2 regions of the Microbulbifer salipaludis genome follow, and region 2 is predicted to be linked to the other one. Evidence: predicted binding sites of a transcription regulator. Region 2 holds the regulator's gene; the other holds the start of a gene.
The links. The regulator sigma-54, encoded in region 2, starts transcription at its own class of promoters, with help from an activator protein. The targets are predictions, from matches to a motif close to TGGCACANNNNTTGCNNT.
Positions count from the first base shown of each region.

Region 1: JF535_RS09350 (HAD-IIB family hydrolase) is a predicted target of sigma-54. The motif match lies at 2,849-2,866, and genes of this name have one in related genera.

Region 1 covers NZ_JAEKJR010000002.1:882,832-887,225, forward strand. Annotated here, with positions in the region: gene JF535_RS09340 (alpha-amylase family glycosyl hydrolase) at 1-583, opposite strand, end outside; gene JF535_RS09345 (glycosyltransferase family protein) at 650-1,873, opposite strand; gene JF535_RS09350 (HAD-IIB family hydrolase) at 1,899-2,777, opposite strand; gene sppA (signal peptide peptidase SppA) at 3,154-4,394, opposite strand, start outside.
Region 2 covers NZ_JAEKJR010000002.1:507,080-511,473, reverse strand. Annotated here, with positions in the region: gene lptC (LPS export ABC transporter periplasmic protein LptC) at 21-584, shown strand; gene lptA (lipopolysaccharide transport periplasmic protein LptA) at 571-1,116, shown strand; gene lptB (LPS export ABC transporter ATP-binding protein) at 1,201-1,926, shown strand; gene JF535_RS07790 (RNA polymerase factor sigma-54) at 2,160-3,635, shown strand; gene hpf (ribosome hibernation-promoting factor, HPF/YfiA family) at 3,805-4,098, shown strand; gene ptsN (PTS IIA-like nitrogen regulatory protein PtsN) at 4,153-4,394, shown strand, end outside.

The DNA of each region.
Region 1 (4,394 bases), 380 kb from region 2:
TGGTGGTGGGGCGCAGGAGTGGTGTTACCCGCGGGCGGACCACCGCGCTGAGATCTTCCTTCGGATCTGCTTCCACGAAAAAGCCAACGCCGGGCTCGCGCCCCTCCTGATAGTTCACAAACCACTCGTGCCGTGACGAGCAGTGGTTGATCACCAGATCCGCCATCAGGTGAAAGTCGGTACTGATGCGCAGGATATCGTTCCAGTCGCCCAGTGGCGGATCCACCTGTTTGTAGGCAGAAACGGCGAAACCATCGTCACTGGTGTAGGGGAAGAACGGCAGTATGTGCACCGTATTGATCAGCATTGGGAAGTGCGCCTGCAGAAAATGGTGCAGGGTTTTCAGGGGCGGCTGATGGTCACTGATGATGCTGTTGCCGTAGGTAATTACCGCAATGTCGGTCTGGTCCCACAGGTTTTTATGGGCCAGGGGACTTTGGCAATCTTCGTCGAGCCGCATGGTATGCACCAGTTCCTGGGCGATCGGTTCGATCTCCAGGTCCGGGTAGATAAACGTCAGGTGGTCCACCACCTTCTGGTGCAGTACCTCCTTGATCGGCAATGGCGCGTTTGAATGGCTCACGGTCTCCCCCGGTTTCCCTGCAGTGATTGAGTCTGGTTAGTTGGCACCCGATAACAGGTTGGGCAGTTACCCGTTGTACTCCTCATAATCCGCCTCGACCGCCTGTTTCAGCCGCTCGAGAAAACCGGGCTCGGCGCTGGTGATCCGGTTCCAGCTGGGAATAAACGGGGTTTCCATGGGGTTGTCGAGAAATGCTTGTCCCGCCTTAACCAGGTTGCTGGCGAAGAGCTCCACGGTCTGCTCCTCTTTATGAATATCAAAATTCAGGCCATTTATGATGGCATCGTTGCGGTAGGTTTCGACAAAGTCGAGCGCGATGCGGAAGTAGGTAGCCTTGATACTGCGGAAGGTCTCCGAAGAAAACACGGTGCCCTGGGTGGCGAGCTTGCGGAAAAACGACTTGGCAATATCGATGGACATCTTCGACAGGCCACAGTCCTCATCGTCAAAGGAAACATCCTGGTGTTTGTGGTCGTAGGCGTGGGCGATATCCACCTGGCACAGTCGGTTGGTGGAGTAATTGCGGTACATTTCCGACAGTACGCCGATCTCCAGGCCCCAGTCACTGGGAATGCGCAGGTCGTTGACCACGTCGCGGCGGAAGGAAAACTCACCGGCGAGGGAATAACGGAAGCTATCCATGTATTCCAGGTACTTGGTGTGTCCGTAGATTTTTTTCAGGGTACGGATCAGTGGCGTGACCAGCAGCCGGCAGACGCGGCCATTGATTTTCCCGTTAGCCACGCGGGAGTAATAGCCTTTACAGAATTCGTAGCTGAACTGGGGGTTGGCGACCGGGTAGAACAGGCGCGCCAGCAACATGCGATCGTAAGTGACGATGTCACAGTCGTGCAGGGCGATGGCTTCGCCGCGGCCGGAGGCAAGAATATAGCCGAGGCAATACCACACATTGCGCCCCTTTCCCGCGTCCATGGGTGCCAGGCCATCCCGTTGCAGTTGCGCGTCCAGTTCGCGCAGGCGCGGGCCATCGTTCCACAGTACCCGCACATGCTGCGGCAGAATGCTGAACTGTTTGAGGGCATCGCGGTACTGGGATTCATCCGCTCGATCGAGGCCGATCACGATCTCCGACAGATAGGGCACTTCCGCAAGAATCTTGAGGATGCGGGGCAGGGCTTCGCCTTCCAGTTCTGAATACAGGGAGGGCAGCAGCAGGGACATGGGGCGTTGTCTGGAAAAACGCATCAGATCCGCTTCCATATCTTCCAGGCTGCGGTTGGAAAGGTTGTGCAGGGTCGTGATGTCGCCATTCTGAAAAAAGTCGGTCACGGATTGCTTCCTTTTGTACGTCTGGTTAGTTGCGCATCTGCGCGGGGTAGGGCGAGTCGGCTGCGAAGATGTCTCCAATGGCGTCCGCCCACCCCTGAGGTCCGGTCTCGCGCGTGACGAGCAGAGATGGGTGATAGGGCAGGTCCGGTGGCGGATGCGCCGGAGAGCGGACGATGATGGCGATATCGGCAACATTCAACATGTCGAGATCGTTTGGTCCATCGCCGCTGGCAATCAGCCGGCATTCGCGCCGGGTGTAGTTCTGGTAGGTTTTCTTCAGCAGGTTGGTGGCGCGCCCCTTGTCGGTCTGGCCGAGCACGTGCAGGAAGCGGCCGCCCTGCAGGGTGGAAAACCCTGCAGCATTGGCGCGGGCAGCAAACGCCAGCTTCTGCTGCTCGTCCCCTTGCCATAACAGCGGCTCGGAATAATCGCGCTGGTTGGCTCTTTCCGCTTCGTGCGTGGCCAGGCCGGTGGCGGCAACAATTTCCTCTGTGCTGGCGCTATCGAAGTTGAGGTAGGGTGCACCGTTTTTTTCCGCGTCCTTGGCCAGGAACGCGAGAATATCCTGGCGCCGTGCACCGGGCTCAAGAATCCAAAATTCGGCGTCTTCCCGTGCCAGTTCGGGCTTGTTGGGGAAATATCCCCGGGGAATGAAAATGGCCGAGCCGTTTTCCACAATAAATGGATGCTGGTTGTTGAGGGCCTGCCGCAGGACGAGCATCTCGTCGCGGGTTTTACTGCTGTTGAGGATAACGGGGATGGCGTTCACTTCCAGGGCGGCCAGGGTTGCGTCAGCGGGTTGATGAGAATAGCTGAAGTGGTCCAGCAGGGTGCCGTCGAGATCACTGGCAATAAGCCACTGAATGTCTGTTTCGGGGTGTGCCTCGCTGTGTAATTGTGTCATTCGATTCCGGGTTGATGTGTGCAAGTTATCGCTCAGTGGGCTGTACGTCAGGGCCCGCGCTTTACTATGACAATCCAAAAATAGTGCCAGACGGAAAAAAGTGAGCTATGGCGGTGCTTGTAGCCGGCTGACTGGCAAGAAATTCATCCCGTCACGTCAATGGGTGCGGTAATCCGCCTCAAAACGCCTCAAAATGGTTCGCTGCCTGCCCGTTGCAATTTTAGCTGCACAAGTTTAGTGCGGCGAGGGTGGTGCGGTCTCTGTGGGCCCTTGTATCCGGGGCGGAAGCGGCAGAGGAGGAGGGAGAGAAAGAGAAAGAGAAAGAGAAAGAGGGGGAGGCTCCGCTGCACCACAGGGTACAGCGGAGTATTTTCAATCAGGGTGCGATGCAGTGCATGCAGCGCACGTACAGCGCGCGTGGATCCTGGAAAGTTTTCAGTTCAGCCAGGGGCTGCAGGGCCGGCTGCAGGCTGCTGAACCAGGCCCCCAGCGGAAGGTTCTGCTCAACGCTGGCGGCGATTCTCGCATCGACGTTTTCCGCCAGTGCCCGCATGAGCTTTTCACCGGGGCTCAGCTCCCGCTGGATTTCCACCACCTCGTATTTTTCCAGTTCTGCCAGCTGCGCGGCATCCGCGATGGCATCCTTGAGGTTGCCAAGCTCATCCACCAGGCCCAGTTTGTGGGCGGTGCGCCCGGTCCATACCTGGCCCTGGGCAATTTTATGGATTTCCTGCGGGGTGCTGTTGCGGGCTCCCGCCACCAGCTGCAGGAACTGGGCGTAAGTGTGCTCAACACCCTGCTGCAGGATATCGGCGGCAGCCTCGGGCAGCGCGCGGTCCAGGCGCATGGTGCCGGCGAGTTCCGTGGTGCCGACGCCATCGTTGAAGATACCCAGATGCTCAAGGGAGTCTTCGAAGGTGGGGAAGGCGCCAAATACACCGATCGAGCCGGTGATGGTGGAAGGGGAGGCCCAGATGCGGTCGCCGCCTGCGGCGATCCAGTAACCGCCGGAGGCCGCCACACTACCCATGGAAATGACCACCGGGATGCCCGCTTCGCGGGTGGCCAGCAGTTCCTGGCGGATGGCTTCGGAAGCAAAGGCTGAGCCGCCGGGGCTGTCGATGCGCAGTACCAGTGCCTTGACCTCTTTCTCCCGCGCCTCCGCAATCAGTTTGCCCAGGGTAGCGCTGCCGATTTGTCCGGCGGGAGCCTCGCCATCCATGATGGCGCCGGCGGCACTGATCAAGCCAATTTTGTCGGCCTGGTGGCGCGGGTCGGGCAGGTCGGTCAGCTTGGCCTGGCGCAAGTAGTCCATTGCATTGATTGCTTTGTACTGGGACTTGTCGGCGTCACTGACGCCGACCAGCTCCTGTACTTCTGCCACTGCGGCGCGGCGGGTGAGCAGTTTGTCGACAAATTTATTGGCCAGTGCCGCATCCGCCCAACTGCCGCCCTGGGCGCGCAGGTTTTCCGGCAGGTCGGCAATGTAGCTGTCGATCGCATTGGGGGGCAGGTTGCGCAGGCCGGTCACCTGTTCGGTGTATTCGGTCCACAGCTGGTGCAGCCAGCGGGCATTGTTTTCCCGCGAGGCCGGGGACATGTCATCGCGGGTGTAGG
Region 2 (4,394 bases):
TAACAGGAAACACTCGATACATGCGCACCTGGCTACCACTGGTGATTGTGGTGATGCTGATTACCCTGGGACTCTGGTTTACCGAGAGCCCGCCAGATCAGCTAATGGGCAAGCGCCCCACCCAGCAGGAACACAACAGGGCCGCGGATCTCATCATCCGGGGTGCCCGCACGCGTCACTACGATGTGAACGGCAATCTCGCCTATGAAGTCGACGCCGAGCGCGTCACCTTCTTCCAGTTTGCGCGGCGGGATCGGGCCGACCTCACCGAGCCACGCATGATGTTCTACCAGGGCGAAGACTCCCGCTGGCGCACGGAATCGCGCTCTGGTGTCGCCTACAACAATGGGCAAAGGGTCGTACTGAAGGGGGATGTCTCCATCAAGGAGCTGCCGGGGCCAGGTATTACCCTGCGGACACCGAAAATCGAAATCAGGCCTCGCGAAGAATTCGCCGAGACTGACAAAGTTGTTACCATTACCGACGGCCCCAACCTCACAACCGGCAAGGGCCTGCGCGCCGATCTAAAACAAGACAAGGTGGAAATTCTGTCCGATGTGGAAAGCCGCTATGAAGTCCGCTAATGCCGCCCGCACACTGCTCGCAACCACGTTGGCGGCGGTGGTCGCGCTGGCCAGCCTGCAGGCGCAGGCTCTACCCAATGATCGCCAGCAGCCGGTGAAAGTATCCGCCGACAACCTGGAGGCCAACCGCAGCAAAAACCTCTCGGTCTATAGCGGCAATGTGGTCATTACCCAGGGCTCCCTGCAGATCCGCGCAGACCGGGTTGAGGTACACGGCAATGCCAGCGGCGAAATCCGCAAGGTGGTCGCCATCGGCACCCCCGCTCACTTCCAGCAGCAGGTGGAAGAAAGCACCAGCCCGGTCAAGGCGCGCGCCCGGCGGATTGAATTTCTGGTGAGCACCGATGCCCTGCAGCTGACCGGTGAAGCCTTCGTCGACCGGGACGGCAACACCCTCTCCGCCGAGCGCATCGATTACGACCTCAATAGCGAGCAGATGCAGGCCCAGGGCCAATCGGAGAAGAAGCGCGTGGAAATGATCTGGAAGCCCGAAGCGCAGCCCGCCCCCAAACCGGTCGAAGACGGCCAGTAGGCCATCCGCCCCATGGGGCCAGCGCCTGCAGAACTCACCAGACAGATGTGGCCATTGCCACTGCACTAGATAGCGGAATTCGCCATGCCGACGCTCAAAGCGTTACATCTCGCCAAGCAGTACAAAAAACGCAAAGTCGTTCAGGATGTGTCCGTGAGCGTATCCAGCGGACAGGTGGTGGGCCTGCTGGGCCCTAATGGTGCCGGCAAAACCACGTGTTTCTACATGATCGCCGGCCTGGTCCAGGCGGATGCCGGCCAGGTCATGATCGACGACGAAGATATCACCGGTCTTTCCATGCACGGCCGCGCCCGCAAGGGCATTGGCTACCTGCCTCAGGAAGCATCGGTATTCCGCCGCCTGACCGTGGCGGACAACATTCTCGCCATTCTCGAAACCCGCAAGGACCTCAACCGTAGCCAGCGTATGGCGCAACTTGAGGCCCTGCTGGAGGAATTCCACATCACCCACATCCGCGACAGTCTGGGGATGGCGCTGTCCGGCGGCGAGCGCCGTCGCGTTGAAATTGCGCGGGCCCTGGCGACCAACCCCGCCTTTGTCCTGCTGGATGAGCCCTTTGCCGGTGTCGACCCCATTTCGGTCAACGATATCAAGCAAATTATCCGCCATCTGCGGGACCGCGGTATCGGCGTACTGATTACCGACCACAATGTGCGCGAAACCCTGGATATCTGCGAGACCGCATTTATCGTCAGCGAGGGGCACATCATCGCCTCCGGCGACCCCAGAGACGTAGCAGAAAACAAACAGGTGAAAGATGTCTATCTGGGACACGAATTCACCATTTGAGCGGTTTTTTAGGGGTTCATCTTCACGATACCCCATTCTGTAGGCCGCCATTACACACAGAAACCTTGTGACCGGATCCACAAAATTTTTCGGCATGCTTATTGCTTAAGCTGCCTCTTGTGTTCCGATTTGCCGCAAGGTAGTCTGCAGGAAATGAGCTTTACGCCGCCGCATCAAGCATCAAATCTGCTGCGGCGGGCCAATGCCAGAATTTTCTGCCGGCAAACCCCCATATGAAGCAGTCACTCCAGTTAAAACTCGGCACACAGCTGACGATGACACCGCAGTTGCAGCAGGCGATCCGTCTGCTGCAATTGTCGACGCTGGATCTGCAACAAGAAATCCAGTCGGCCCTCGACAGCAACCCCCTGCTGGAATCCGACTTCGAAGAACACACCGGCGAGCCCCATCAGGACCAGAACACCCCTGCGCAATCCGAAACCAAAGAGCCGGAGACCCGCGCGCAGGAAGCTGCCCGCGAGACGCAGGGCGAGTCTACGGCCGATGGTGACTGGAACAGCGAAATCCCGGACGACCTGCCAGTCGACACCCGCTGGGACGATATCTACACCGGCGGCAGCTATACCGGCGGCGATGGCGATGAATACGCGCTGGAACAGCGCAACGCGGCCTCCGAAAGCCTGCAGGACCACCTGCTGTGGCAACTGAACCTGACCCCGCTGACGGATATCGACAAGCTCATCGGCGAAACCCTGATCGACGCCATCGCCCCCAACGGCTTCCTCGACGCGGACCTAAACGAGGTGGCCGCCACCTTCGAGGTGGAAGCCGACGAAGTACTGACCGTACTGAAGACCATCCAACAGCTGGAGCCCGCCGGCTGTGGTGCCCGCGACCTGCGCGAGAGCCTGCTGCTGCAACTGCGCCAGCTGCCGGAACAGACCCCATGGATGACCGAGGCCCTGCTGGTGGTGAGCCAGCACCTCGACCTGCTGGGCAAGCGGGACTTCCGCCAACTGACCCGCCGCACGCGGCTCAACGAGTCACAGCTCGGCGAGGTCATGCGACTGATCCAGACTCTCACCCCCTACCCGGGCGAAGCCTTCGGCGGTGAAGAGCCCCAGTATGTGGTGCCCGATGTGATCGTCAGCCGCAAGCACAACCGCTGGGTCGTCGAGCTCAACCCCGAGACCACGCCCAAGCTGCGCATCAATGACGCCTATGCCTCACTGATCAAGCGCGCCGATAACTCCAGTGACAACAACTATCTGCGCGACAACCTCCAGGAAGCGCGCTGGTTCCTGAAAAGCCTGCAAAGCCGCCACGAGACACTGCTCAAGGTGGCCAGCTGCATCGTGGAAAAGCAGCAGGGCTTTTTTGAACTGGGGCCAGAAGGCATGAAACCCATGGTACTGGCGAACATTGCCGAGACCATCGGCATGCACGAGTCGACCATTTCCCGGGTGACCACGCAGAAGTACATGCTCACGCCCCGCGGTGTCTTCGAGCTGAAATACTTCTTCTCCAGCCATGTGAGCACCGACTCCGGGGAGGATGCCTCGTCCACCGCCATCCGCGCCCTGATCCGCAAGCTTATTGATGCCGAACAGCCGCGCAAGCCGCTGTCGGACAACAAAATCACTCAGGAGCTGGACTCCCAGGGCATCAAGGTCGCGCGACGTACAGTGGCCAAGTACCGTGAATCCATGGGCATTCCCTCGTCCAGCGAGAGAAAACGACTGGTTTAGCGAGGGCAGTCACATATGGAAGCACTCTTCGCCTTCGTGTGTGCGCTTTCTGTACAACCAATGGCTATACATTGAGTGTATCCTTCCATTCTGGCGCACTTCCTAGTAGGGTTGCCGCCCTGTGCGGGGGTCCAGCCAGATTTGTGTTGCACCCGATGAGGAGAAATCCATGCAGATCAATATCAGTGGCCACCATGTAGACGTTACTCCGGCCATTCGCGATTACTGCCAGACCAAACTGGACAAGCTCTCCCGCCACAATGACCTGATTACCAATACACAGGTCATTCTTTCCGTCGACAAACTGATCCAGAAAGCCGAAGCACGGGTTCACGTGAGCGGCAACAAGGATATTTTTGCCGATTCGGAGTCTGAGGACATGTACGCAGCGATCGATTCGCTGACTGACAAACTCGACCGGCAACTGCTGAAACACAAAGAGAAGTTACGCAGTCACCGCTAGTCGTAACATAACCAGGTTACCGGCTGGCCTGCACCGCTAGATCATCAGTACGTTATGACATTGGAAGCATTACTCTCTCCCCGCCTGAGCCTTTGCCATCTGGCGGGGAGCAGCAAAAAAAAGCTGTTACTCAACATCGCCCAGGCGATTTCCGAGCAATATCCCGATCTGGATTCCGACACGATCTTCAACCAGCTGGTTGCCCGGGAGCGCCTTGGCTCTACCGGCATCGGCGAAGGCGTTGCTATCCCTCACTGCCGCCTGCCCGGCTGTGCTGGCCCGATCGGCGTACTGTG